Regions from separate parts of the Pradoshia sp. Z6_59 genome, predicted to be linked through region 2. Evidence: predicted binding sites of a transcription regulator. Region 2 holds the regulator's gene; the other holds the start of a gene.
The links. The regulator NrdR, encoded in region 2, represses ribonucleotide reductase genes. The targets are predictions, from matches to a motif close to AACACNATATATNGTGTT.
Positions count from the first base shown of each region.

Region 1: a site for NrdR is predicted at 4,147-4,164, ahead of AC4D4B_RS06515 (vitamin B12-dependent ribonucleotide reductase). Genes of this name have one in related genera too.

Region 1 is NZ_JBZCPP010000004.1:211,754-224,632, forward strand. Features, by position in the region: gene AC4D4B_RS06490 (DNA/RNA non-specific endonuclease) at 1-966, shown strand, start outside; gene AC4D4B_RS06495 (DUF4023 domain-containing protein) at 1,629-1,754, opposite strand; gene AC4D4B_RS06500 (NAD(P)H-binding protein) at 1,872-2,543, shown strand; gene AC4D4B_RS06505 (DUF1836 domain-containing protein) at 2,632-3,234, shown strand; gene AC4D4B_RS06510 (rhodanese-like domain-containing protein) at 3,296-3,679, opposite strand; gene AC4D4B_RS06515 (vitamin B12-dependent ribonucleotide reductase) at 4,294-6,846, shown strand; gene splB (spore photoproduct lyase) at 6,942-7,970, shown strand; gene AC4D4B_RS06525 (patatin-like phospholipase family protein) at 8,032-8,928, shown strand; gene AC4D4B_RS06530 (ABC transporter substrate-binding protein) at 9,227-10,810, shown strand; gene AC4D4B_RS06535 (ABC transporter permease) at 10,902-11,789, shown strand; gene AC4D4B_RS06540 (ATP-binding cassette domain-containing protein) at 11,773-12,879, shown strand, end outside.
Region 2 is NZ_JBZCPP010000009.1:79,714-92,592, forward strand. Features, by position in the region: gene ytaF (sporulation membrane protein YtaF) at 1-555, shown strand, start outside; gene coaE (dephospho-CoA kinase) at 572-1,168, shown strand; gene AC4D4B_RS11240 (glyceraldehyde-3-phosphate dehydrogenase) at 1,340-2,368, shown strand; gene speD (adenosylmethionine decarboxylase) at 2,683-3,063, shown strand; gene nrdR (transcriptional regulator NrdR) at 3,312-3,770, shown strand; gene AC4D4B_RS11255 (replication initiation and membrane attachment family protein) at 3,843-5,219, shown strand; gene dnaI (primosomal protein DnaI) at 5,237-6,178, shown strand; gene AC4D4B_RS11265 (putative sporulation protein YtxC) at 6,448-7,302, shown strand; gene thrS (threonine--tRNA ligase) at 7,672-9,600, shown strand; ribosomal protein L20 leader region at 9,829-9,961, shown strand; gene infC (translation initiation factor IF-3) at 10,028-10,531, shown strand; gene rpmI (50S ribosomal protein L35) at 10,554-10,754, shown strand; gene rplT (50S ribosomal protein L20) at 10,787-11,146, shown strand; gene AC4D4B_RS11290 (DUF1294 domain-containing protein) at 11,206-11,481, shown strand; gene AC4D4B_RS11295 (VTT domain-containing protein) at 11,554-12,123, shown strand; gene AC4D4B_RS11300 (M42 family metallopeptidase) at 12,403-12,879, shown strand, end outside.

The DNA.
Region 1 (12,879 bases), on a different contig from region 2:
AAGGCAAAGGAAGAAGCAGAGGCTAAGGCAAAGGCGGAAGCGGAGGCTAAGGCAAAGGAAGAAGCAGAGGCTAAGGCAAAGGCGGAAGCAGAAGCTAAGGCAAAGGCGGAAGCGGAGGCTAAGAAAAAAGAGGAGACACAGTTCTCAGGGTACAAACTTATCAAAGTTGATGGTGGCGATTTATCTGGTTATCGTGAACCTAATGTTGTTGTGGATATCGGCTATGGGAATCGTAAATATTGGGCGTTTACTAATGAATACGGGCAACTAGTACGTGTCATTGCGGACGAGATTATTCTACAAGATGACAGTAGCGAGCCTGTAACATCGTCTGGTAGATACTACTCTGATGAGGCAAAAGTTCCGGGTGTTGAAAGTGATAATTTTGATGAAGGACATATCATAGCGGACTCTTTAGGAGGGGTATCGAATGCTTATAATATTACCCCACAAGAAAGCACATTGAACAGGTATGGTGACCAAGCATACATGGAAAAAGTGATTCGTGATGCAGGTGGTGCGACAAATTTTGAAGCAATTATCACCTATCCGAATACAAAAACACAGGTTCCTTCAAGCTATAAGTATACGTATACCATCAAGGGCAATAAAGTTGTTGATAAATTTGACAATGTTAACCCGGATGAAGTAAACAAATCACTTGGTTTAACAGAAAGCAAGTCTTCTAAATCAACCAGTTCAAGTAAAAACCCAACCAGTTCAAGTAAAAACCCAACCAGTTCAAGTAAAAACCCAACCAGTTCAAGTAAAAACTCAACTAGTTCAAGTAAAAACTCAACCAGTTCAAATAGAGGCGGAAACATTTCTAGTGTCGATACGAACGGTAATGGTGAAGTGACGATTAAAGAAGCAAAAGATGCAGGTTTTAGTATGCCTATAACGAGTGACCATTGGTTGTATCCTTATATGCGTGATAACGATGGTGATGGGATGGTAGGTGAGTAGGCATCTAGACTATAGGAATAAAAGCCCTCCTAGTCAATAGGAGGGTTCTGTCTGTGATAAAAATTACTTAAACTGAAAGAGCGTTAGTCCAATAACAAAAAAGCTAATTCCTTTTTGGTGGGGCTATTTTTATATTAAAAACATAATAACTAGCTAGAATCTTTACGAACAGTAAAATGATTCTTAACCCTTTCCAATCAACGCATTAGTTTGCCAGGTAACCGTTTAATCCCTTCGGTACAAATAATACTTCCTAAAACACCAACTAAAACGCTGGATGAAATAATTTTAAATGCATAATAAATACCTGTGCCTGTTATAAAATCTAGTACTAAAAATTTTTTAATGGTAGACCACCTAATCGTATAGAAAACAACTTGATTATGTGTATTCATATTCTTCAATCACACCCAAATCAATTTTTCCTAAGATATGAATATATAAGGTTGTCTAATTCCACTAACCTGCAATGTGAATAAGAATGGGCAACGTTAGATTTTTTAAGTAGTTATATATTTAACAGGGATATCTATGCGAATGAAAGTATTGATTTTTCGAGGAAATGCTACCATTAATAGGAGTAGCCAGAAGTGAAGCCGAAAAGTAGGTAAATCAGTAAAAAGCCATGAGGAAAATTACTCATGGCATACATTTACAAGATATTAATGCTGTTTATTAGGAAGTTTTTTGCTTGGACGTCCGTATCCTTGTTTAGCTTGGTTCTTTTCAGCCTTTTGTTGCTTTTCATGCAAATTTTCTACAAATTCATGAGTGCTTTCTTCTTTCATATATTTCATCCTCCCTCTTATGGATTTATAGTTATTTTCTCAATCTTAATGGAATTCATGCATGATGAAAATAGATTATAATAGAGGAAATGAAAATAAGGGTTATGGAGGAATTAGATGACCGGTAAAGTAGGATTAGTAATTGGGGCAACCGGATTAGTTGGTAGAGAATTGGTGACAACACTTTTGGATTCAAATGAATTTGCGAAGGTAATTGTATGGGTAAGGACAAGCATGGGTATTCAACATTCAAAGCTTAGGGAGAGTTTTCCAGATTTTGAACAACTGGATCGGGAACCACTACCAAGTGATGTCGATTGTATTTTTTGCTGTTTGGGTACAACCATTAAGAAAGCAAAGACAAAAGAAGCCTTTAGGAAAGTCGATTATACATACCCTTTGATGCTTGCAGAGAATGCTAAACAGCACCATGTTCGTCAATTCTTAATTATTTCTGCAATGGGTGCTGATGAAGAATCCCATGTATTTTACAGCAAAACAAAAGGGCAACTGGAGACTGCATTAAAACAGCTTCAATTAAACAGTCTGACCATTTTTAGGCCATCACTTTTATTAGGGGATAGGCAGGAATTCAGACTGGGAGAGGGATTGGCAGCTTCAGTAAGTAAAGTTTGCCCGTTTGTATTCAAAGGGCCTCTTAAGAAATATAAGCCAGTACAAGGAAAAGTGCTAGCACAGGCTATGTATATCTGTGCGCTGCAGGATAATAAGGGCATAAATTCGGTTGCTTCCTATGAGATAGAGCAGATTGCCAAGCATTCCAATTAATGATAAAAGTCTAAAAAATCCTCATCCTTACAGTATTTGATTGGTTAATGTATAATAGAAATTACTATTAGTAAACAGAGGTTACAAAATGAAAAACAATGAAGAACTTATCAATCAACTGGGATTGCAAGATAAAATCACATTAGAGGATATACCAGACATTGATTTATATATGGATCAAGTCATTCAATTATTCGAGAGTAAATTCAAAATGTCTAAGCGGAATGATGATGAAAAAGTTTTAACTAAGACGATGATCAATAATTATGCCAAGGGCAAAGTATTTTTTCCTATTAAAAATAAGAAATATTCCAAGCGGCATTTAATAGTAATCAGCTTGATTTATCAGTTAAAAGGGACATTGTCTATAAGTGACATTAAAACGATTCTTGGACCTTTGAACACTAAGATAGTAGAGGAAGACTTGCAGCTTGATGAACTATATTCCAGCTTTCTGCGCCTGACTGATCATAATGCTCATAAATTTAAAGAAGACATTCTGGAGAGTATCTCTGAGGCAAAAGAAGAAGGGGTACATTTAGGTGGCAATCTGGATGAGTTCAATGGCGATGTTGAATATTTTGAGAAATTATTAATGATTGCTTCCCTTTCTCATATGAGCCAGCTGTATAAAAAAGCAGCAGAGAATTTGGTAGATGAATTTAACAGTGATAATAAAACGAAATCATAAAGAATATCCGTTTAATTATAATTATAAAGAGCCAAGTGCATCCTGCATTGGCTCTTTGGTTTTATTTAGATTTAATTTTACCCTTCCATTGCTTGAAGCCGCCTTCGAGTTGATAAAGTTCACGATAGCCTTTTTTATATAGCATCTGAGCTGCTCGTGTGCTTCTCATTCCGCTTTGACAATATAGATAAACAGGTTTGTCTTTGCGGAGTTCCTTCATTCGCATTTTCAATTGGGTAGAAGGTATGTTACGGGCGCCTAAAATATGTCCGCCATCAAATTCTTTTTGCTCACGAACATCTATTAACTGAGCTTTTCGATAGCCAGCTTTAAAGTCCTCTTGGGACAATGTCGTAACCATTTTTTTGCTGGAGAACCAACTGTAGATGGAATATCCAATGATCAATACAGCCAGTACAATTAATACGATTAATGACTTTGGCAATTCAATCCCCACTTTCTCTTTCTGTTCACTTTTATATTATACAGTTCGTATATTTGTCTGGCAAAAAAATTTTCTGGTAATAGTTTACGAATTTGTAGTTAAAAAATTATAGGCATCCAGGATGGATATTATACCTGTCTACCTGCAAGCTGAATTGGTCAGTGGTTTAGAATCCAAGATAACGGTTATATCTATATAGTTTTGCTTTATTTGAAAGGACAATAAGTTTACAAACGACTATAAATCAAGTATCGTGCATTATGGACAAAATTTTAATTTTTAAGAAAAAATATTTGTGTCGAAAATGCAAAAACGCTGTTATATGAAGCATAGTTAAGCTTAGTAATATGCAAGCTGAGATTTTGTTTGTTTTGGTTCAAAAATAGGTGAAAAGAAGATTAATTCTTTGATTTTCTTTATTTTTTGTAAAATTATAAGAATTGACAATTTTAATAGAAGGTGCTCCAAATACTATATGTGGTATGAATTATAAAAATACAAATACTATATGTTGAATTAATATGTAGGCTATGATAACGTAGAGATATTCATTTAAGAACTTAACAAAGATAAATAAAAAAGAGATTATATTATTGGTTGAAGGAGAGATCAAATTGCCTACTGTAACAAATCGCAAGTTGTCTATAAATGTCGAAAGGTTAAATAAAGATATAGCCCTATTTCCACAAGTTTTTCCTATTACTCCAGACATGAATAAGACGTATAAGGGTGTTTCAAGGCTTGTGATGATAGATCGCTATTCCTTCAAAGATACGGAAAAATTGACACTTAGTGATGGAGATTTTGTAGTACTTACAATTAAAGAAGATCCGAAATTTCCTGCCCGTGGACTTGGGTACATCCAACATATTGATTGGGAAGCAAAGAAAGCACATGTATTGGTAGAAGAGGAGTTCCGCTCCTCATTGGACAAGCATGATGAAATTAAAACAGGCCTTATTTGTAAGTCACTCGACGTCATTGAAAAACCGCTTGAAATTTATTATGAACAGATAGCAAAACGGAATGCACGCGGTTTGGCTGAAGTTGAGGAAACGGAAGAGAAACGCAAGGAATGGTTTGATAAATTTTATAATGAATTGGTCCAAACGAACTTTATCCCGGCAGGACGTGTACTCTATGGAGCCGGCTCTGAAACCGAAGTAACCTACTTTAACTGCTATGTAATGCCATTTATTAATGATAGCCGTGAAGGAATTTCTGAACATCGCAAACATGTGATGGAAATCATGAGCCGCGGAGGCGGTGTCGGTACAAATGGTTCGACATTACGTCCAAGAAACACGCTTGCTCGCGGTGTAAACGGAAAATCCTCCGGTGCAGTTTCTTGGTTGGATGATATTGCAAAATTAACTCACCTGGTTGAACAGGGTGGTTCCCGTCGTGGCGCTCAAATGATTATGCTGTCTGATTGGCATCCGGATATCGTAGAATTTATCATCTCAAAAATGCAAAACCCTAAAATTTTGCGCTTTTTAATGGAAGTCAGCGAGGATGAAGTAATTCGTAAACATGCATCTGAAAAATTAAAATTCACTCCGCTTACCATGCAAGAGGAAGCCATGTATCAAGGCATAGTCAATTATAAAAACATTTCTGGATTTGGCGGATTTAATGAGGCAATCATTAAAGAAGCAGAAGAAAAACTTGCTGCTGGTGGAAATGATACTGTTCATAATCCAGACTTTTTAACAGGTGCCAATATTTCAGTGTGCTTAACAAAAGAATTTATGGAAGCTGTAGAAAATGACGGAGAATATGAACTTCGATTCCCGGATGTTGAGTCCTATAATGAAGTTGATATGAAAGCCTATAATGAAAAATGGGCTGATTGCGGTGATGTACGCGAATGGGAAAAACTAGGCTATGCCGTGCGTGTATATCGTAAAATTAAAGCGCGCGAGTTATGGAATTTAATCAATATTTGTGCGACTTATTCTGCGGAGCCGGGCATTTTCTTTATCGATAATGCAAACGATATGACAAACGCTAAAGCGTACGGTCAAAAAGTAGTTGCGACGAACCCATGTGGGGAACAGCCATTGGCTCCTTATTCTGTATGTAACTTGGCTGCTGTCAATCTGGCTGAAATGACAGATAAAGATCACAAACAAGTGGATTTGGAGAAACTGAAACAAACGGTAAAAGTGGGCGTGCGCATGCAGGATAATGTCATTAACGCAACTCCATACTTCCTTGAAGCCAATAAAAAACAGGCTCTAGGGGAAAGACGCGTTGGCCTAGGTGTAATGGGTCTACATGATATGCTTATTTATTGTGAAAAAGAATATGGTTCTGAAGAAGGAAATAAGCTTGTTGATCGTGTATTTGAAACAATTGCAACTGCAGCATATGAGGAATCTATTGAAATCGCGAAAGAAAAAGGCAGCTTCCCATTCTTAGTCGGTGAATCCGAGGAAGAAACGAAAGAATTACGCACACGTTTTATTAATACAGGGTATATGAAAAAAATGCCTGAACATATTCGTGAAGGAATTATGAAATATGGTATCCGTAACTCACATCTATTAACAGTTGCTCCTACTGGAAGCACCGGTACAATGGTAGGTGTTTCTACAGGTCTTGAGCCATACTTCTCGTTCACATATTTCAGAAGTGGACGTTTGGGTAAATTTATTGAAGTGAAAGCTGATATAGTAGAAGAATATTTACGTCGCAATCCTAATGCAGATAGCAATAATCTACCTTCTTGGTTTATTTCTGCAATGGATTTAACTCCTGAGAAACATGCTGATGTACAATGCATTATCCAACGTTGGATCGATAGCTCCATCAGTAAAACGGTAAATGCGCCGAAAGGATATTCCGTTGAACAGGTAGAGCGAGTGTATGAGCGTCTATATAAAGGCGGAGCTAAGGGCGGTACTGTATACGTAGATGGAAGTCGTGATACACAGGTATTAACGTTAAAGGCTGAAAACGATACGGATCAACCCACTCAGCCGCAACATACGAAGCAGCATGTTGTTCTTGTCGACACAATTGATGCACTTGAATCAACAAGTGTAACGATTGGTAGCGAAGTTGGAAATACTTGTCCGGTTTGCCGTCAAGGTAAAGTAGAAGAACTTGGTGGATGTAATACGTGTACGAACTGCGGTGCTCAGCTTAAATGTGGATTGTAAATAAAAAATTGATATAAATGATAAAAGGATGGTAAAGATTAACGCCATCCTTTTTTTTATTTCTGTATACACTACTTGTTAAGTAGGTGAAAAACATGAAACCATTTATTCCTCAATTAGTTTATTTTGAACCTAAAGCATTGGAATATCCGTTAGGAAAGGCTTTATATGAAAAATTTCAGAGCCTGCCAGTGGAAATTAGGCAAACCACATCCCACAATCAGATTCGTGATTTGCCAGGTGATAATGAACTGCAAAAATATCGAATAGCCAAATCCACGATGGTGATAGGAATACGGAAAACATTAAAATTTGATACATCAAAGCCTTCTGCAGAGTATGCGATTCCGCTGGCTACAGGATGTATGGGGCATTGCCATTATTGTTATTTACAAACAACCCTTGGCAGTAAGCCTTATATTAGAGTGTATGTGAATCTAGAAGAGATATTTGAGCAGGCAAGTAAATATATGGAACAGAGAGCGCCGGAAATCACGCGATTTGAGGCAGCGTGTACGTCTGATATAGTAGGTATTGATCATCTCACGCATTCCTTAAAGGAAACGATTAATTTTATCGGCAGTACTGAATATGGGAGATTACGATTTGTAACTAAATTTCATCATGTCGATCATTTGCTCGATGCCAGACATAATGGGAAAACCAGTTTCCGTTTCTCCATTAACTCCCGTTATGTTATAAAAAATTTTGAGCCAGGAACTTCTTCGTTTGATGAACGTTTGGAGGCTGCTCGAAAAGTGGCAGCAGCCGGATATCATCTTGGGTTTATAGTCGCTCCGATATATATGCATGAAGGCTGGGAAGAAGGATATTACGAATTATTTGATCGTTTGAGGCATGCGTTAGGTGAAGAGCTGTCCATGATGAAAATCAGCTTTGAGCTCATCCAGCATCGCTTTACAAAGCCAGCAAAAAAAGTTATTCAAGCACGTTATCCTAAGACAAAGCTTGAGATGGATGAAACGAAGCGTAAGTATAAATGGGGTAAATACGGTATAGGGAAATATGTCTATCCTGATGAAGAAGCGAATGCTTTGAAAACTCATATAGAAAATTCCATCAAAGAATTCTTTCCGAATGCAGAAATACAATACTTTACTTAATATGTTCTAAACCTCTCTCTCCCAGATTAAAAATGAGTAAGTAAGGGGGGAGGGGTTTATTTTGTTTATTGACGGAGTGTTTTCCGGAGGAGGCATAAAGGGGTTTGCTCTTATTGGAGCAGTAATTGAATTAGAAGAGCAGGGATACCGGTTTAAGAGGTTAGCCGGAACAAGTGCAGGAGCAATCATTGCCGGGTTTATTGCAGCGGGGTATTCAGGGAGTGAAATTAATGAAATTATGAAAAGCGTTAAATTAACGAAGCTGTTGGAAACGAAAAAAAATAAACGATTTCCATTAGCCAAATGGCTTAAATTATATTGGAGTATGGGACTTTACAAAGGGGATGCCCTAGAGCTATGGATTAAAGAGGTGTTGGCTAGGAAAAATATTAGGACATTTGCCGATTTAGCTGATAAGCAATTAAGGGTTATTGCATCGGATCTTACAAATGGAAGACTGATCGTTTTGCCGGATGATCTGCCGAAATATAATATAAACCCCAATCAGTTTTCAGTGGCGAAAGCGATTCGTATGAGCTGCTCTGTCCCCTTTTTCTTTCAGCCGATTACGCTTCGAACAGTAGGGGAAAAGAGAATTATAGTAGATGGAGGGGTTTTAAGTAATTTTCCTATGTGGCTGTTTGATCAGGAAAACGTTATCGCTGAGAGACCGGTGCTGGGATTAAGGCTGGTACCTGAAAAGCAACAGGCAATGGTCCATGAGCGTGATATTACTAATGCAATTGAACTTTTTACATCTTTATTTGAAACGATGAGGAATGCTCATGATGCCAGATATATTTCAAGAAAATTCGTTAAAAACATTGTGTTTATACCAATTAAAGAGGCTGGATTTATAGAGTTTTCTATTTCCGATAATCAGCGACTGGTATTAATTGATCAAGGCAAAGAAGCGGCTAAGCATTTCCTTAAGGATTGGGTTTACCGAATCAGATGATATAAAACAAAAAATAAGTACACTTTGTAGCATCTACTAATAGTAGGGTGCTTTTTTTGTGTCAAAAAGAGTGGCCCTTAAATTATAAACGCTAAGAATATGTTGATATAATAATTTTGAGAGATAATTAAAAAAGTTTTAATCTATATTTGTAATATTTTCCATTGTAAATTGTATTTGGTGTAGGACATTTTTCTTATTTATGAAACGATTACAATTTTTTAAAATAATGATATTGATAATCATTATCAACTGTTATATGATAATAACCATCATACGTTGAAAGGGAGTTGTATGGATGAAAAGGATTTCATTTTTACTACTATCATTATTCATCCTGCTCGCAGGATGTTCAGGTGGTGGCTCTTCACCAAATACAAATACAGATTCAATGGAATCTGAAAAAAATAAGACCGTGAAAATTGCATGGGCAGATAGTGGGTTCCCATCTCCATTTACATTTACCTCAAATGGACCCGGAGGATACTTGCGGAGCAGTTTCATTTTTGACTCGCTTACTTGGAAGGATGATACAGGGGTAATTCCTTGGCTGGCATCTTCCTGGGAAGTATCTGAGGACAAGCTAACATATACGTTTAATTTAGAAAAAGATGTGCAGTTTCATGATGGAGAATCATTAACCGCAGATGATGTTGTCTTTTCATATAACTATTTTAAAAAACATGCGTTCCAGTGGAATGCAGATATGTCTAAAATAGCTTCACTAAAGAAAATTTCTAATCATAAAGTTGCAATCACATTGACCGAGAAGTATTCCCCGTTTATCACTGAAATTGCTGGAATCCTTCCAATTCTGCCAGAGCATATCTGGTCAGAAATCGAAAATCCAATGGAATATACGGAAGAAAATGCATTAATCGGTACAGGTCCATATGTTCTTGATAGCTATAACAGCTCGACTGGTAATTATCGTTACCTGGCAAATGAGGATTATTTCAAAGGTGATGTGACGGTTAAGGAAGTTCAATATTTGAATGTAGAGAATAAAATGCTTTCCCTGCAAAAAGGCGAAATAACCGGGGGCATGACGCATAACTATACAGAAGTGAAGCAAATGGAAGAACAAGGGTTTAAAGCACTTCAAAGCAATCCAACAGGAAGCGCAGTTCGTATTGTTTTTAATTTGGAAAATGAACAGTTAAGTGATAAAAGGCTTCGTCAAGCAATTGCCTATGCACTTAATCGAGGTGAAATAGCAGAAAAAGTATTGGGGAATTCCAAAACCATTGTTGGTAGCGGAGGGGTAATTCCACCTGATTCGGATTGGTTTAATGAAGAGGTAAAAAAATATGACTATGATGTGGATCGAGCAAATGAAATGTTGGATTCACTGGGATATGAAAAAAATAAAAATGGTGTTCGAAAAGAGCTTAGCTTAAAACTTCTGGTTTCTTCTACTCCTCAGGAAGCCGAGTTAATGAAATCAATGCTTGCTGATGTAGGGGTGAAATTGCAAATTCAAACAGTAGATACAGCTACTTTTACAACTGCTATGAGTGAAGGGAAATATGATATGGCTTTAACAGGGCACATTGGATTAAGTGGGGATCCTGATTTCCTCCGCTTATGGTTCTCTGGTCAGGCAAGCAATGCATATGCTGGCAATGCTGTATTCAATCATCAAGAGTTTAACGAGTTGGCTAGTAAACAACTGTCTCAAGAAGGGGAAGAGCGTAACGAAACAGTTAATTCCATGCAGGATATTTTAGCTGAAGAGCTGCCTACATTAGTGATTTACCATCGCCCGTTCTACTTTGTTTATGATGCTACTGAATTTGATGGATGGTTTAACACATATGGTGGTATTTCAGATGGAATCCCATTAACAGATAACAAGGCAGCGTTTATTGAATATGATTAAAATTTTTAAGCTGTACGGTTCTCTTCTTCTTATCTTAATTCTTTTAAACTTTTTCCTCCCTCGACTAATGCCGGGGGGACCTCTTGAATATTTGGAGGGGCAGGAAAGCGGTGCAACCTTAACAGAGCAACAAAAGAATTCAATGATTGAATATTATGGGCTGAATGATTCATTGGCCGAACAATTTCTTGATTATGTAGTTGGCATCGTACAGTTTGATTTTGGATTTTCATATACTTATAAATTGCCTGTTAATGATATCATAATGGATCATATTTCTTACACGCTATGGATTGTCGGAATTTCTTCTGTTCTATCCATTGTAATTGGTATTTTTTTAGGACTGTTATCAGGTTGGATTCATCATAAAAAAGGTGATAAAACATTTATGTCAACAATGCTTGCGGTTGGCGCTTTACCCGAATTTTTATTCGGTATGCTATTGCTTATTGTGTTTGGAGTAATGCTGGATATGCTTCCAATGAGCGGAGCACATACACCGTTTATGGACAGCGAATCAATGTGGGGGAAATTTAAAGATGCTGCTAAGTATGCCATTTTGCCAATAGTAACATTAACCATGGTAAGCCTGACAAGGATCTACTTACTCGTGCGTAATGAAACGATTCAGGTAGCTTCCTCACCTTACATTGAATTTGCCAAGATGAAGGGCGTCAGGGAAATCCGTTTAGTATTCAGACATACGTTTAAAAATGTTTTAATACCTATATTTACTCTGATTATGATAAGAATTGGCTACACCTTTACAGGAGCAATTTTTGTAGAGACGTTATTTTCTTATCCGGGAATTGGACAGTTATTAAAAGAGTCCATTCTTTCACGGGATTACCCATTGATGCATGGTCTGTTTTTATTATTTGCTGTTATGATTTTGATTTGCAATGCACTGGCAGATTCTATTTATCCTAAATTAGATCCACGCGTTAGAGGGGGCAAACATGTTGAAAAAGTTCTATAAGTTCCCCTTACTTTGTTTAGCCTTGGTCATGCTGTTGGCATTGTTTGGTCCATTACTTTCTCCTTATTCAGCAATGGATTATAGCGGAGGATTGTTTGAATCACCTTCACCTGAGCATTGGCTGGGTACAAACCGTTTAGGTCAGGATATATTTAGCCAATTATTATATGGTACACGTACGAGTGTCTTAATTGGACTTTGTATTGCTCTTTGTTCGACAGTTTTAAGTGTATTGCTGGGACTGGCAGCAGGATATTTGCCAAAATTCGATAAATTCATTAACGGGCTGGCCAATATTTTATTAGTGCTTCCAAATTTGCTTTTGATATTATTGGTTGTTGCTTTTACGGGTTCAGGCGTAATTCAGCTTGTTATCATTTTAAGTCTATTATCGTGGCCGGGTTATATGAGAATTATTCGATCCTCTGTTTTAACTTTAAAAGAAAGAGAATTTGTAAAAGCATCGGCGCTGTTTGGTGGCAGTTCTTTTTATGTATTGAAATCTCATATTTTGCCACAATTACGGCCAATTATAAAGACTAAATTTGTGATGACATTTCAATCTGCTGTTTTGACAGAAGCAGGTTTAGCATTCTTAGGTTTAGGTGACCCGAATGTGATAACTTGGGGAAGCATGTTAAATACCGCTTTCTCACAAACATCTATTTTCTTAACTGGCCAATGGACATGGATTGTATTGCCGCCAGTGATTATGCTGCTCATCACATCGGTTTCGCTTGCTTTCTTATTGGAAGATAAACAGATAAGACCACGAAAAGAAAAAAAACAGCCAGTCACACTAGCTGCTGGTGATAAACCCAGGGATTTATACTGCTATTTGGAATCAGTCAACTACGATGGAAAAACTATTGTTGAAAATATCGAGTTTACGATCAAAAGAGGAGAGATTGTGAGTTTGATAGGACCTTCAGGCAGTGGAAAAACAACGATAGGCAGAGCTTTGTACGGGTTATTGCCGGCTCAGAACTGGTCTGGTGATGTTACGTATGACGGTGAATCTGTTCGAGGGAAATCCTTTAGGGAAAAGCACTACTGGAAAACATGCTCATTTATCTATCAGGATGCACGG
Region 2 (12,879 bases):
AAAGTAAGTATACCGATTCGCTCCATCATCATCATTGCCGGTTGTTCTGCATTGAGCCTAGCATTCGGTATGTTAATGGGATCGTTAAGCGAGCATTTGATGGCACATTCCTGGACCGGTAAGCTAGGAGGATTTATCTTGCTGGTGCTTGGAATTTGGACACTTTCAAGTTACTTCAAGCGAAATGAAGATAATTGTCCCTATGTGAATGAAAGAACCTTATTCCAATTAGAAATAAAGTCTATTGGACTGGTTATTCATATACTTAAAAAGCCATTAAGTGCTGACTTTGACCGTTCTGGAACCATTACTGGATTAGAAGCTTTTTTTCTGGGATTAGCCTTATCATTAGATGGATTTGGAGCTGGAATAGGTGCTGGTATACTTCATTATCCGTTATTTATTCAGGTGACTCTCTGTTTCGGTATGAGTGCTTTATTAATGACAGTGGGTATAAAAGCGGGAAAATATCTGCAGGATTCCATTATGGCAAAGGTCTTTTCATTTATTCCGGGTTTAGTACTTATTTTTCTTGGGTTAACCAAAATAATTTAATAGGGAATGGAATGTTATGGGGAAAATAATCGGAGTTACAGGAGGGATTGCCAGTGGAAAGAGCAGCGTTAGCAAATGGCTCATTTCCAAGGGTTACCCTGTTATTGATGCAGATATCGCAGCAAGAAAAGTCGTCGAGCCTGGTATGCCAGCATTAGAGGAAATTAAAAATGTATTTGGTCAGGATATTTGTTTACCTGATGGGACATTAGACCGGAAAAAATTAGGTTCCATCGTATTTTCAAACTCTGAAAAACGGCAATTATTAAATGGAATTGTTCATCCGGCAGTCAGGAAATGGATGATGGAAGAAACGGAGAAAGCATTACACCAAGGGAAAGAACTCGTTTTCATGGACATTCCCCTATTGTTTGAAAGTAATTTGACGCATATGGTAGAGGGTATTATTCTTGTGTATGTGAAGCCCGAAATCCAATTAAAGAGATTAATGGCGCGGGATCATTTTACTGAGGAAGAAGCACTCGCAAGAATACGAGCACAAATGCCAATTGATGATAAGAAAGAATTGGCCGATTATATTGTTGACAATAACGGAGAATTTTTTGAGACGGAAGAGCAACTCATTGCTTTGATTAAAAAATTAAATGTATAACCAATAGCAAGGCTATCTGAGGGATAACGACCCTTGGATAGTCTTTTTTGTATATAATTTTATTTAATTTGGATAATTTAGGTATTTAAACCATGCAGCATTTTGTTCAATGTGTTATACTAATTACATCATTTTTATAATAAGTATAACTTATATATAGGAGGAAGTTAAATGAGTGCAAGAGTTGCTATCAATGGGTTTGGCCGAATTGGCAGAATGGTTTTCCGAAAAGCAATATTGGATGAGCATCTTGAAATCGTAGCCATTAATGCTAGTTATCCTTCTGAAACATTAGCACATTTAATTAAATATGATACGAATCATGGTCCATTTAATGGTGATGTACATGCTATGGATGATCATTTATTGATAAATGGTAAAAAAGTTCTTTTGCTAAATAATCGCAATCCTGAATTCCTGCCCTGGAAAAATCTTGGGATTGATATCGTAATCGAAGCAACTGGGAAATTTAATCATCGTGATCAAGCAGCTCTTCATTTAAATGCGGGTGCAAAACGGGTCGTTTTAACAGCTCCTGGGAAGAATGAGGATGTCACGATTGTAATGGGTGTTAACGAGGATAAGTTAGATATTAATAAGCACCTTATAATTTCGAATGCATCCTGCACAACTAACTGCCTCGCTCCTGTTGTAAAAGTACTCGATGAACAATTTGGAATTGACAATGGTCTTATGACAACCGTTCATGCCTATACAAATGATCAGAACAATATCGATAATCCGCATAAGGATTTACGCAGAGCCCGTGCCTGTGCACAAAGTATCATACCTACTACAACTGGAGCAGCCAAAGCACTCTCGCTGGTGCTTCCTCATTTGAAAGGAAAACTCCATGGAATTGCGTTGAGAGTACCAACTCCAAACGTTTCTTTAGTTGATTTGGTAGTAGATCTTAAAAGAGAAGTGACTATTAATGAAATCAATCAAGCGTTTAAAACAGCAGCTGAAGGATCAATGGCTGGTATTATCCAATACAGCACAGAGCCACTTGTTTCTATCGATTTTAATACAAATCCGCATTCGGCTATTGTAGATGCACTTTCTACTATGGTGATTGGTGCAAATAAAGTAAAAGTGCTTGCCTGGTATGATAATGAATGGGGATACTCATGCAGAGTGGTAGAATTAGTAAACCATGTGGCCCGCCTTCTTCAAGAGGATAAAGTGAAAGTGAGTTAAGCATAATAAATAATACCTTTTACGGTCTGGCCGTCTTTCTTAAAAAAAGGCGGTTCAGGCCGTTCTTTGATTCATAAACTAGAATAAACTAAGAAAAACAAATGCTGTACATTTGGTGGTAATTATTAACTAATATTGAATTGTATGATTGCATTTGAAAAATAAACCATATATACTAAATGTCGTAAACTTCATCATCCTGGCAGTACTACTTAAAGGGTTAGGACCTCTCAGGACTAACTTTCCCCCGTGGTAGTAAAGGCCAGAAACGAAGATAATTAAAATTCGTTTAAATGCTAAAGGGGGAATTGAACATGCATACAATAGGTCGTCATGTCATTTCTGAACTATGGGGCTGTGATTTATCTAAATTGAACGATGTTAATCAGATTGAACAAATATTCGTGGACGCAGCTTTACGATCTGGAGCTGAAGTTAGAGAAGTAGCCTTCCATAAGTTTGCGCCACAGGGAGTAAGCGGAGTAGTCATTATATCTGAATCACATTTAACCATTCATAGTTTTCCGGAACATGGTTATGCGAGTATTGATGTATATACATGCGGTGACTTAGATCCTAATGTGGCTGCTGATTTTATAGCTGAAGCCTTAAACGCTCAGGTTAGGGAACATATTGAAATCCCGCGAGGCATGGGTCCTGTTGCTGTCAGCCATGTTCTTGCTAAAGCATTATAAATAAAAAAGATAAAAAGAGATGTCTCTTGTGGTGACCCTCATAAAGTTAGATTCAAACTCTAACTTTTGGGGTCAGTACATCTGCATCTCTTTTTTTATGGAAAACAACTTTTACTTCTCCCATTGTTTACTTTCCTCCAAAAGTATTGGCTATATAGTGGATAAAAAATAGCATTTTATGCAAACAGACTTGTCCTATTCGATTTGTTTTAATAAGATAGAACTATAGAAAAGGACGGTGCTAATCTATGATATGTCCAACTTGCCAACATAATGGGACAAGAGTGCTGGATTCCCGCCCTGCGGATGAAGGACGTTCAATACGTAGAAGAAGAGAATGTGAATCCTGTAGTTATCGTTTTACTACATTTGAAAAGGTAGAAGAAATTCCGCTAATTGTGGTAAAAAAAGATGGTGCACGGGAAGAATATAGCAGAGAAAAAATCCTAAGAGGTTTAATCCGAGCTTGTGAAAAGCGTCATGTTGCTCTTAAAGAACTGGAAGAGATTGCAACTGATGTTGAAAAAGAAATAAGAAATCAAGGATTTTCTGAAATAAAAAGTGATTTAATAGGTGAAATGGTTATGGATAGGCTGGCTGAGGTGGATGAAGTGGCCTATGTCCGTTTCGCTTCTGTGTACCGTCAATTTAAAGATATAAATGTTTTTATTGACGAATTGAAAGAACTAATGAAAAAAGAGGATTAAGTAGAGCTGAAGACAGTTTCTTTAGCTCTTTTTTCAACTATAAAAACCCGAAGTACGAAAGGTTTGTAGACAATGCAATTTTCATGGAAGTTTGTAAATCCTAAAGACAGATATGTTGTACTATATAAAGAAAAGCTATCAGAAATGGACCATAAATCAATTCAATATTTATATCAGCCACTTGTAGGAGGATTGGCTGTTTCTTTGTATATGACCTTATTAAACGAAGTCAATACAGGTAACATGTATTCCAGGCAAACGACACATCGTTGGTTAATGGACGTACTTGGTTTACCTTTGGACGAGATATTTCAATACCGTAAAAGGCTTGAAGGAATTGGTTTATTAAAAACATATAAAAAAGCAACTCCGGAAGGTAATGTTTTTATTTACGAGATTCTTTGTCCTTTAAGTCCGGATAAATTTTTCCATGATGATTTGCTGCCTATTTATCTGAAGCAAAAACTTGAAGAGAGACATTACGAACGACTGCTCACGATGTTTGCGGATAAACGTATTCCTGATGATTATGAGGAGATAACTCAATCTTTCAATGAGGTATTTGCATCCGAATTTCGCAATCCAAAAGAAATCATCAGCTCGGAAACTGATCAAAGCATGCAATTCTTCTCAAAAGACCCACAGGGATATAGCCATAATTTAATGGAGCAATTTGATTTCGAGTTATTATTTGCAACGGCTAAAAACAGCTTTATATCGAGAAAAGCGTTTACTCCAAATGTGATGGAATCCATCGCGATGCTGTCGTATTTATATAAAATTAATGTAATGGATATGAGCAAGTTGATTTTGCGTTGTCAAAATCAACATAATGAAATTGATATAGACGAACTCAGAAAATGTGCAAGAGAGTTTTTCCACATCAATCATGGTGAAGAAATGCCGACATTGATTGAACAGAAACAACCTGAATATGAACGTACAATCATAGAACCTAAAACACCAGAGGAGCATTTACTGTATACCTTTGAAACAACCTCTCCATTGGAGTTTTTAGTCAGCCTTTCGCAAGGTGCAATGCCCTCCGACAATGATCTGGCACTTGTAGAAAAGGTCATGGTCAATCAAAAGCTTCCTCCTGGAGTCGTTAATGTCCTTCTGCACTATGTCATGTTAAAATCAGATATGAAATTGCAATCAAACTATGTGGAGACAATTGCTTCGCACTGGGCGAGGAAAAATATCACCACAGTACGGGAAGCCTATGAGATGGCTTTGAGTGAGCATAAGAAATACCAAACCTGGGCTAATGAAAAAAAGACGAAAACAAATAAATCAACACGCCGTACAACAGGCAATGCGAGGAAGGAAATCGTTCCTGATTGGCTGGATGAAACGAAGAAGAAAGAGCCGGTTGCTCAATCCACCGAAATTGCTGAGCGTGTAAGAAAGCTCAAGGAAAAATTGCAAAATGAAAATTCTAAATAAACAGGAGGTGTATAAGGATGAAAAATATACAGGATGCACTGAATCAGCTCGGGAAGCGTGAAAACTTTCAGCAAAGATTGGATGAAATGAGAAATATCGTTTTAAAAGATCCTGATGTCCGTCTATTCATAAATGAACATAGCAGTCAGCTGACAAGCGACATGATTGAAAAGAGCATGAATAAGCTCTACGAGTTCTCCACGCAAACGAAGACATGTGACGAATGTCCTTCTTTATCTGAATGTAAAAATCTCCTTCAGGGTCATCATCCACACTTGTTTATTCAGGGGAAACGGATTGATGTACGGTATGAACCCTGTCATAAAAAACGCAGGCAGGAAGAGAAGAATCGATTACGTAAGCTGATTCGTGCCAGCCATGTACCAAAAGAAATTGTGGAGGCTTCTTTTTCTAATTTGATTTGGGATGAGTATACGACCGAAGCACGTGTGGAGGCAGTCGAAAAGGCAAAGAATTTTGTTGACTCATATATAAATGGTGCTGGTCATAAAGGGCTCTATTTATACGGTGAATTTGGGGTAGGTAAAACCTATTTACTTGGCGCAATCGCCAACGCACTTTCTGAAGAGGGTGTTTCATCACATATTGTGTATTGGCCTGAATATTTAAGAGAATTAAAAGGGTCCTTCGCGGAAAATTCCTATAACCAAAAGGTGGATGCCCTAAAGGAAGTTCCTATTTTAATGATTGATGATATTGGAGCTGAAACGATGAGTGCCTGGTCGCGTGATGATGTACTGGGGCCGATACTCCAATACCGAATGCATGAAAATCTTCCAACCTTTTTCACCTCCAATTTTAATTTGAAACAATTGGAACATCATTTCACGTATTCTCAGCGTGGAGATGAGGAACTGGTTAAAGGAAAACGAATCATGGAGAGAGTCCGTAATTTAACGGAGCCAATTGAAATGGACGGAAAAAATCGAAGAGATTAAAGAGAATAAAAGGTTTGGCGAAGAGGCAGCCCGTATGAAGGGACTGCCTCTTTTTAGATATCTCATTTTTTTAATAAGCAAACAGTCCTGCATGAAAGAAACGGAATGAGATTCATTTGATATGCAGGCAATAATATAGCGGTCCTGTACAGTCTGCCATGATACTTTTATTTTAAATCTAATTTTATCCATCCATTCTAAAGGATTGCCATGTCCCATATACATAAAACTAGGAGTTCCGATAGTCTGGAGGGATAGGGTTGCTTACGATGTATTTTGATTCACAGGAAGAACAGGCTAATTGGCATGTTCGATTTAAGAACAGCGATTTTTTTATCCGACAGGCAATTCATTCTGTTCATAAGGATGGCCAAAAGTCTGTCTCCTTTCTTTGGGACCCGGATCAGGAGGAAATTTTTTGTCACGCACTCATTGATGCTTTATATACATTTTTCTCTACCTATCATCTGGAATGCAAAATTCGGGATGTGATTCGGGAACGCTTTTTATATGAGGATGAAGATGAAATTAGCCAGATTGCAGAAATCGCATTGCTTATGTGGGATGGTGAAGCTGCCTATAGTGGTAGCCAACACCTTTCAGAACAATTAAAAAAACAAGTCAAGTATCTCCTGCAGGAAGTAGTTAAACAAAGAATTGATTTTTCGTTTCGATCATTATGGAATTTTCGTTTAAGGGATATCCATGAATCGCTTGTTACATTAGTGGGATTTGCGATTGATGAGTATAAGCTTGAGCAGGATTATCAGGAATTTATCTCCGTGCTAAGACGATTGATTGAGGAGCGGAATCCGCAGGTTGATGAAATTCATTTAGTTTATCATGAAGAATTTCAATTTTATAATCGATATTTTGAGCTGATTTCAAAACAAGATATTCTTAAAGTAATCGACCGTAAATTGATGGCTGAGAATCCTATGTTTATTGATTCAAATACCATTGCACCGCTGGTTTCCTTAGCACCGAAACGAATTCATATTTATGCGGATGATGAGGATAATCGTGTAATCACTACATTGAGGAAAATTTTCGAGGAAAGAATCCTTTTGTTCCGAATCAGTTACTTCCATGAACAGGTTAAAAAGGTAGAAGAGCGTTCATAATGATAAAAGAATAGAAAGTAACTTGCTTTTGTCCTCATAAGCTTTTATAATAACCTACATACAAGTTTATAATCGATAGGTTACGATAAGGACATGAGTGTTTAAAAAGCTGTGAACAGAGAGGGAAGCCAGTGGCTGCAAGCTTCCTCATAGACTTGAAATGCTTACCGCCTTTGAACTTCAGCCAGGAAAACATATTTGGGTGATTATTGGCTGACGGGAACTCCGTTAAAAGATACAAGTGCCGGAAAAGCTGAAATATCAGCACCGGAATTTGGGTGGAACCGCGGGTTTATTTAGTATACAATAGCTCGTCCCTTAATTTATTAGGGACGGGCTTTTTATTATGTAGAAAAAGGAGTGGCTCACATGGCTGAAATGATCAAAATTACATTTCCAGATGGCGCGGTAAAGGAATTTGAATCTGGAATTACAACTGAGCAAATTGCTTCTTCCATTAGTTCTGGATTAAAGAAAAAAGCAATTGCAGGAAAGGTAAACGGAGCATTATATGATTTGCGCCGACCAATTACAGAGGATGCTTCAGTAGAGATTGTGACTCCGGATCAACCGGAAGCCCTGGAAGTATTGCGCCACAGTACAGCGCATTTATTGGCACAGGCAGTTAAACGAATTTATAAAGATGTTAAATTTGGTGTAGGCCCAGTAATTGAGGGCGGCTTCTATTATGATATGGATTTAGAGAAATCCATTACACCGGAAGACCTTCCTTTAATCGAAAAAGAAATGAAGAAAATCATTAATGCGAATATTGATATTGTCCGTAAAGAAGTCAGCCGTGCTGAAGCGAAGCGTCTATTTGAAGAAATTGGCGATGAGTATAAGCTGGAATTGATTGATGCGATTCCTGAAGAGGAAACTGTAACGATTTATGAACAAGGTGAATTCTTTGACCTTTGCCGTGGAGTTCATGTACCTTCAACTGGCAAAATTAAAGAATTTAAGCTATTGAATATTGCGGGTGCCTACTGGCGTGGAGACAGCGATAATAAAATGCTTCAACGTGTGTATGGAACTGCATTCTTCAAGAAAGAAGATTTGGACGAACATTTACGTCTGTTAGAAGAAGCGAAAGAACGTGATCACCGTAAAATTGGGAAAGAGCTTGATTTATTCATGAACTCTCAATTAATTGGACAAGGTCTGCCGCTATGGCTTCCAAAAGGTGCAACGATTCGCCGTGTCATTGAACGCTATATTGTGGATAAAGAACAAAAGCTTGGCTATGACCATGTGTATACACCAATCATGGGCAGTGTAGACCTCTATAAAACATCCGGTCACTGGGATCACTATCAGGAAAATATGTTCCCAGTAATGGACATGGATAATGAACAGCTGGTTCTTCGTCCAATGAACTGCCCGCATCACATGATGATTTATAAAAACGATATTCACAGCTATCGTGAGCTTCCAATTCGGATTGCTGAATTGGGTATGATGCATAGATATGAAATGTCTGGTGCATTGGCAGGTCTGCAAAGGGTACGTGGAATGACATTAAATGATGCTCACGTATTTGTACGCCCTGACCAAATTAAAGATGAATTCAAGCGTGTTGTTACTTTAATCCTGGAAGTGTATAAAGACTTCGGTATGGAGAACTATTCCTTCCGTCTTTCTTACCGTGATCCAGCTGATAAGGAAAAATACTTTGATGATGATGCAATGTGGGAAAGAGCTCAATCCATGCTGAAAGAAGCAATGGATGAGATGGGTCTTGACTATTTCGAAGCAGAAGGCGAAGCGGCTTTCTACGGACCTAAATTGGATGTTCAAGTTAAAACAGCGCTTGGAAAAGATGAGACTCTTTCCACAGTACAGCTTGACTTCTTGCTTCCTGAACGTTTTGATCTTACGTACGTTGGAGAAGACGGCAAACAGCATCGCCCAGTTGTTATTCACCGTGGGGTTGTTTCAACTATGGAACGTTTCGTTGCGTTCTTAATTGAGGAATACAAAGGAGCCTTCCCTACTTGGTTAGCACCAGTTCAGGTTCAGGTTATTCCAGTATCTCCGGATGTTCATCTTGATTATGCAAAAGAAATTGAAGCGAGCCTTCAACGTGCAGGTTTACGTGTAGAAGTAGACCTACGCGATGAAAAAATGGGCTATAAGATTCGTGAAGCTCAAATGCTAAAAATCCCTTACATGCTTGTGGTGGGAGATCAAGAACAAGAAAATGGTAATGTTAACGTACGTAAGTATGGAGAACAGAAATCAGAGACTATGCCATTTGATGAGTTCTTGAATATGATTAAAGGTGAATTGAAATAACTTCTTATAGTTAGGAACCTATTCGAATGTGGATAGGTTCCTTTTTGAATCCCTTCTATATTATAGGTGAAGTAAGTTACATCTTTTTAATCTTTCTTCAAAAACCTCTTGCCACCAGGTACATTATTTGATAAAATAACTTTTGTTGTCATTACGAATGAGCTTCTATTGACATTATACAGCGAAACATGTTAAAATGATTTTTAGTGAGCAAATCAAATACGACACATTATAAAGCAGAAGCACCCGCTTCTCACCTGTATAACACTCTTTTAAGAGTAGTTAACTGGTTCAATTGATATAATCAGACGGTATGTCTTTTTATGGGCGGGTGTGCATGCACCGGCCTTTTTTATATGTTTAAAAAGCATGTGAAGTAGTATTTGCTAGAAAATCTTGGAGGTGGCTTATTATTAGCAAACAAGACTTGATCTTAAATGAAGGCATTCGTGCCCGAGAAGTACGTCTAGTTGATCAAAATGGTGAGCAGCTTGGAATTAAATCCCGCGTTGAGGCATTAGAAATTGCTACACGCGTGAATTTGGATCTTGTGCTGGTTGCACCGAACGCAAAGCCTCCTGTCGCCCGTATTATGGACTATGGTAAGTTCCGTTTCGAGCAACAGAAGAAGGATAAAGAAGCTAGAAAAAATCAAAAAACGATTAGTTTAAAAGAAGTTCGTTTAAGCCCAACTATCGACGAGCATGACTTTAATACGAAGCTTCGCAATGCCATTAAGTTCCTTGAAAAAGGCGATAAGGTTAAAGCAAGCATTCGATTTAAAGGACGGGCTATTACCCATAAAGAAATCGGGCAGCGCGTATTAGTTCGCTTTGCAGAGGAATGTAAAGAAGTGGCTACTGTGGAAACAGCGCCAAAAATGGACGGACGCAGCATGTTCTTGATTTTAGCACCGAAAAACGAAAAGTAATGTTTCGAGGAGGAAATTTCCCATGCCAAAAATGAAAACTCACAGAGGCGCTGCAAAGCGATTCAAAAAAACTGGTTCTGGTAAGCTTAAGCGCAGCCACGCTTACACAAGCCACTTATTCGCTAACAAATCTACTAAAGCAAAACGTAAATTACGTAAAAGTGGAATGGTTAGTTCCGGAGATTTCAAACGCATTCGTCATCTATTAGACAATATCAAGTAATTGAGAACGCTCAATTTTAGGAGGAATTAGATATGCCACGTGTTAAAGGCGGTACAGTGACGCGCAAACGTCGTAAAAAAGTATTAAAGCTAGCTAAAGGTTATTTCGGTTCAAAACATACATTATACAAAGTTGCTAATCAGCAAGTAATGAAATCCTTGCAATATGCATTCCGCGATCGTCGCCAAAAGAAACGCGACTTCCGTAAATTATGGATTACTCGTATCAATGCAGCAGCTCGCATCAATGGTCTTTCTTACAGCCGTTTAATGCACGGTTTGAAACTTGCTGGTATCGAAGTAAACCGCAAAATGCTTGCTGAGCTTGCAGTTAGCGATGCAGCAGCATTTGCTCAATTAGCAGAAACAGCTAAAAAAGAACTTAATAAATAATAATAGAGGCGCTTCTCAAGTGATTGGGGGCGCCTTTTGTTATGGGAGGAGAGGGGAATATGAAAGAGCTTATCATTGGTTATTTTATACTGATCAATTTAACCTTACTTCTTGTTATGAAACTGGATAAAAACAGAGCTCAACATAATCGATATCGCATAAGCGAGAAAACATTGTGGATTCTGGCTCTTGCTGGAGGAGCTATTGGCGGGACAGCAGGTATGCAGCTATTCAGGCATAAAACAAAGCATAAAGCTTTTGTGGCTGGCTTTCCATTATTAGCAATCGTGGACGTAATCATTGCAGCTATTCTTTTATCAACCATACAGTCATAATTAAGCAAATGAACATATATTAATAAATAAGCCAAGTTTTAACAACGTAGAAAGGCAAAATGGGGTGTGAGTATGGATTATGATTTTACCATGTTGCTCGCTTTTATTGAGGCAGGTGGTTTTTGGTCACCTCTTGTCTTTGTGGTTTTCCATATAGTAAGGCAATATATTTTTATTCCGGTAGCTGTTGTTTGTATGGCGGGCGGGATTATGTTTGGTGCTGTATTCGGCACATTATTATCTTTATTAGGTCTCTGGCTATCATCGATTATTTTTTACTTTATGATTATTAAAATGCCGAAATTACAGCATAAGCTTGAAAAGTTAGATGAGCGTACATTGAAGTTCGGAGGAAGAATAAATGTAAAGCAGGCGAGTATCCTAAGGCTTATTCCGTTTATACATTTCCATCTCCTGAATTTTTATTTAATCGGCAACAGCAAAACCTTTACGGATTACGCAAAAGCCGTTTTTTGGTCCAATATTCCCTTAGCATTTTTTTATACGGTATTTGGACATTCGATTGCAAAGTTTTCTCCAACGATGATGCTGATTATCATTTCAGCGTTGATTATCTTGCTCTTTTTCCTTCGAGAAAAGAAGGTCATTATTAAGTGGAGTCAGTTTTTTGGTCATACTTAACATTAGTCTGTTAAACTTATTTGTATAGATAAGTTTTGCAGGCTTTTTTAGATGGTTAATAGAATGAAGTCCTATTCAGTTTACTGAAGACCGGTTGGGAGACAGGAGGAGTGGCCATATTTAATGGAATGAACCAGTTCCATGGTCAGACTATATTAGAAGTGAATATTAACGGAAGTCTTCCGGCTGATTCATAATGGCCTTTCGATTATTTGATAGTAAAGGGAAATAATACATATACTATAAAGAATGATATACATAGTTAAGGAGGCTCTTTTTATGAAACATCTAGATGATACGCTTTCTATGCTGAAGGAGCTAACAGATGTTAATGGCATTGCAGGTAATGAAGGAGAACCAAGAAAGGTTATGAGAAGGCTAATTGAGCCATATGCTGATAGCCTTTCATTTGATGGAATCGGGAGTTTGATTGCTGAGAAAACAGGAGAAGAAAAAGGACCGCGCATTATGATTGCCGGACACCTTGATGAAGTGGGTTTTATGGTTACCCGGATTGATGACAAAGGCTTCCTCTTTTTTCAAACGATTGGTGGCTGGTGGTCACAGGTTATGCTTTCTCAGCGTGTTACAGTAACTACTTCGGGGGGCGAGCAAATTACGGGATTAATCGGATCTTCACCGCCTCATATCCTTACTCCGGAAGCGAGAAAGAAACCGGCAGATGTCAAAAATATGTTCATTGATATCGGAGCCACAAGCCGGGATGAAGTACTTGAATGGGGAATTCGTCCAGGA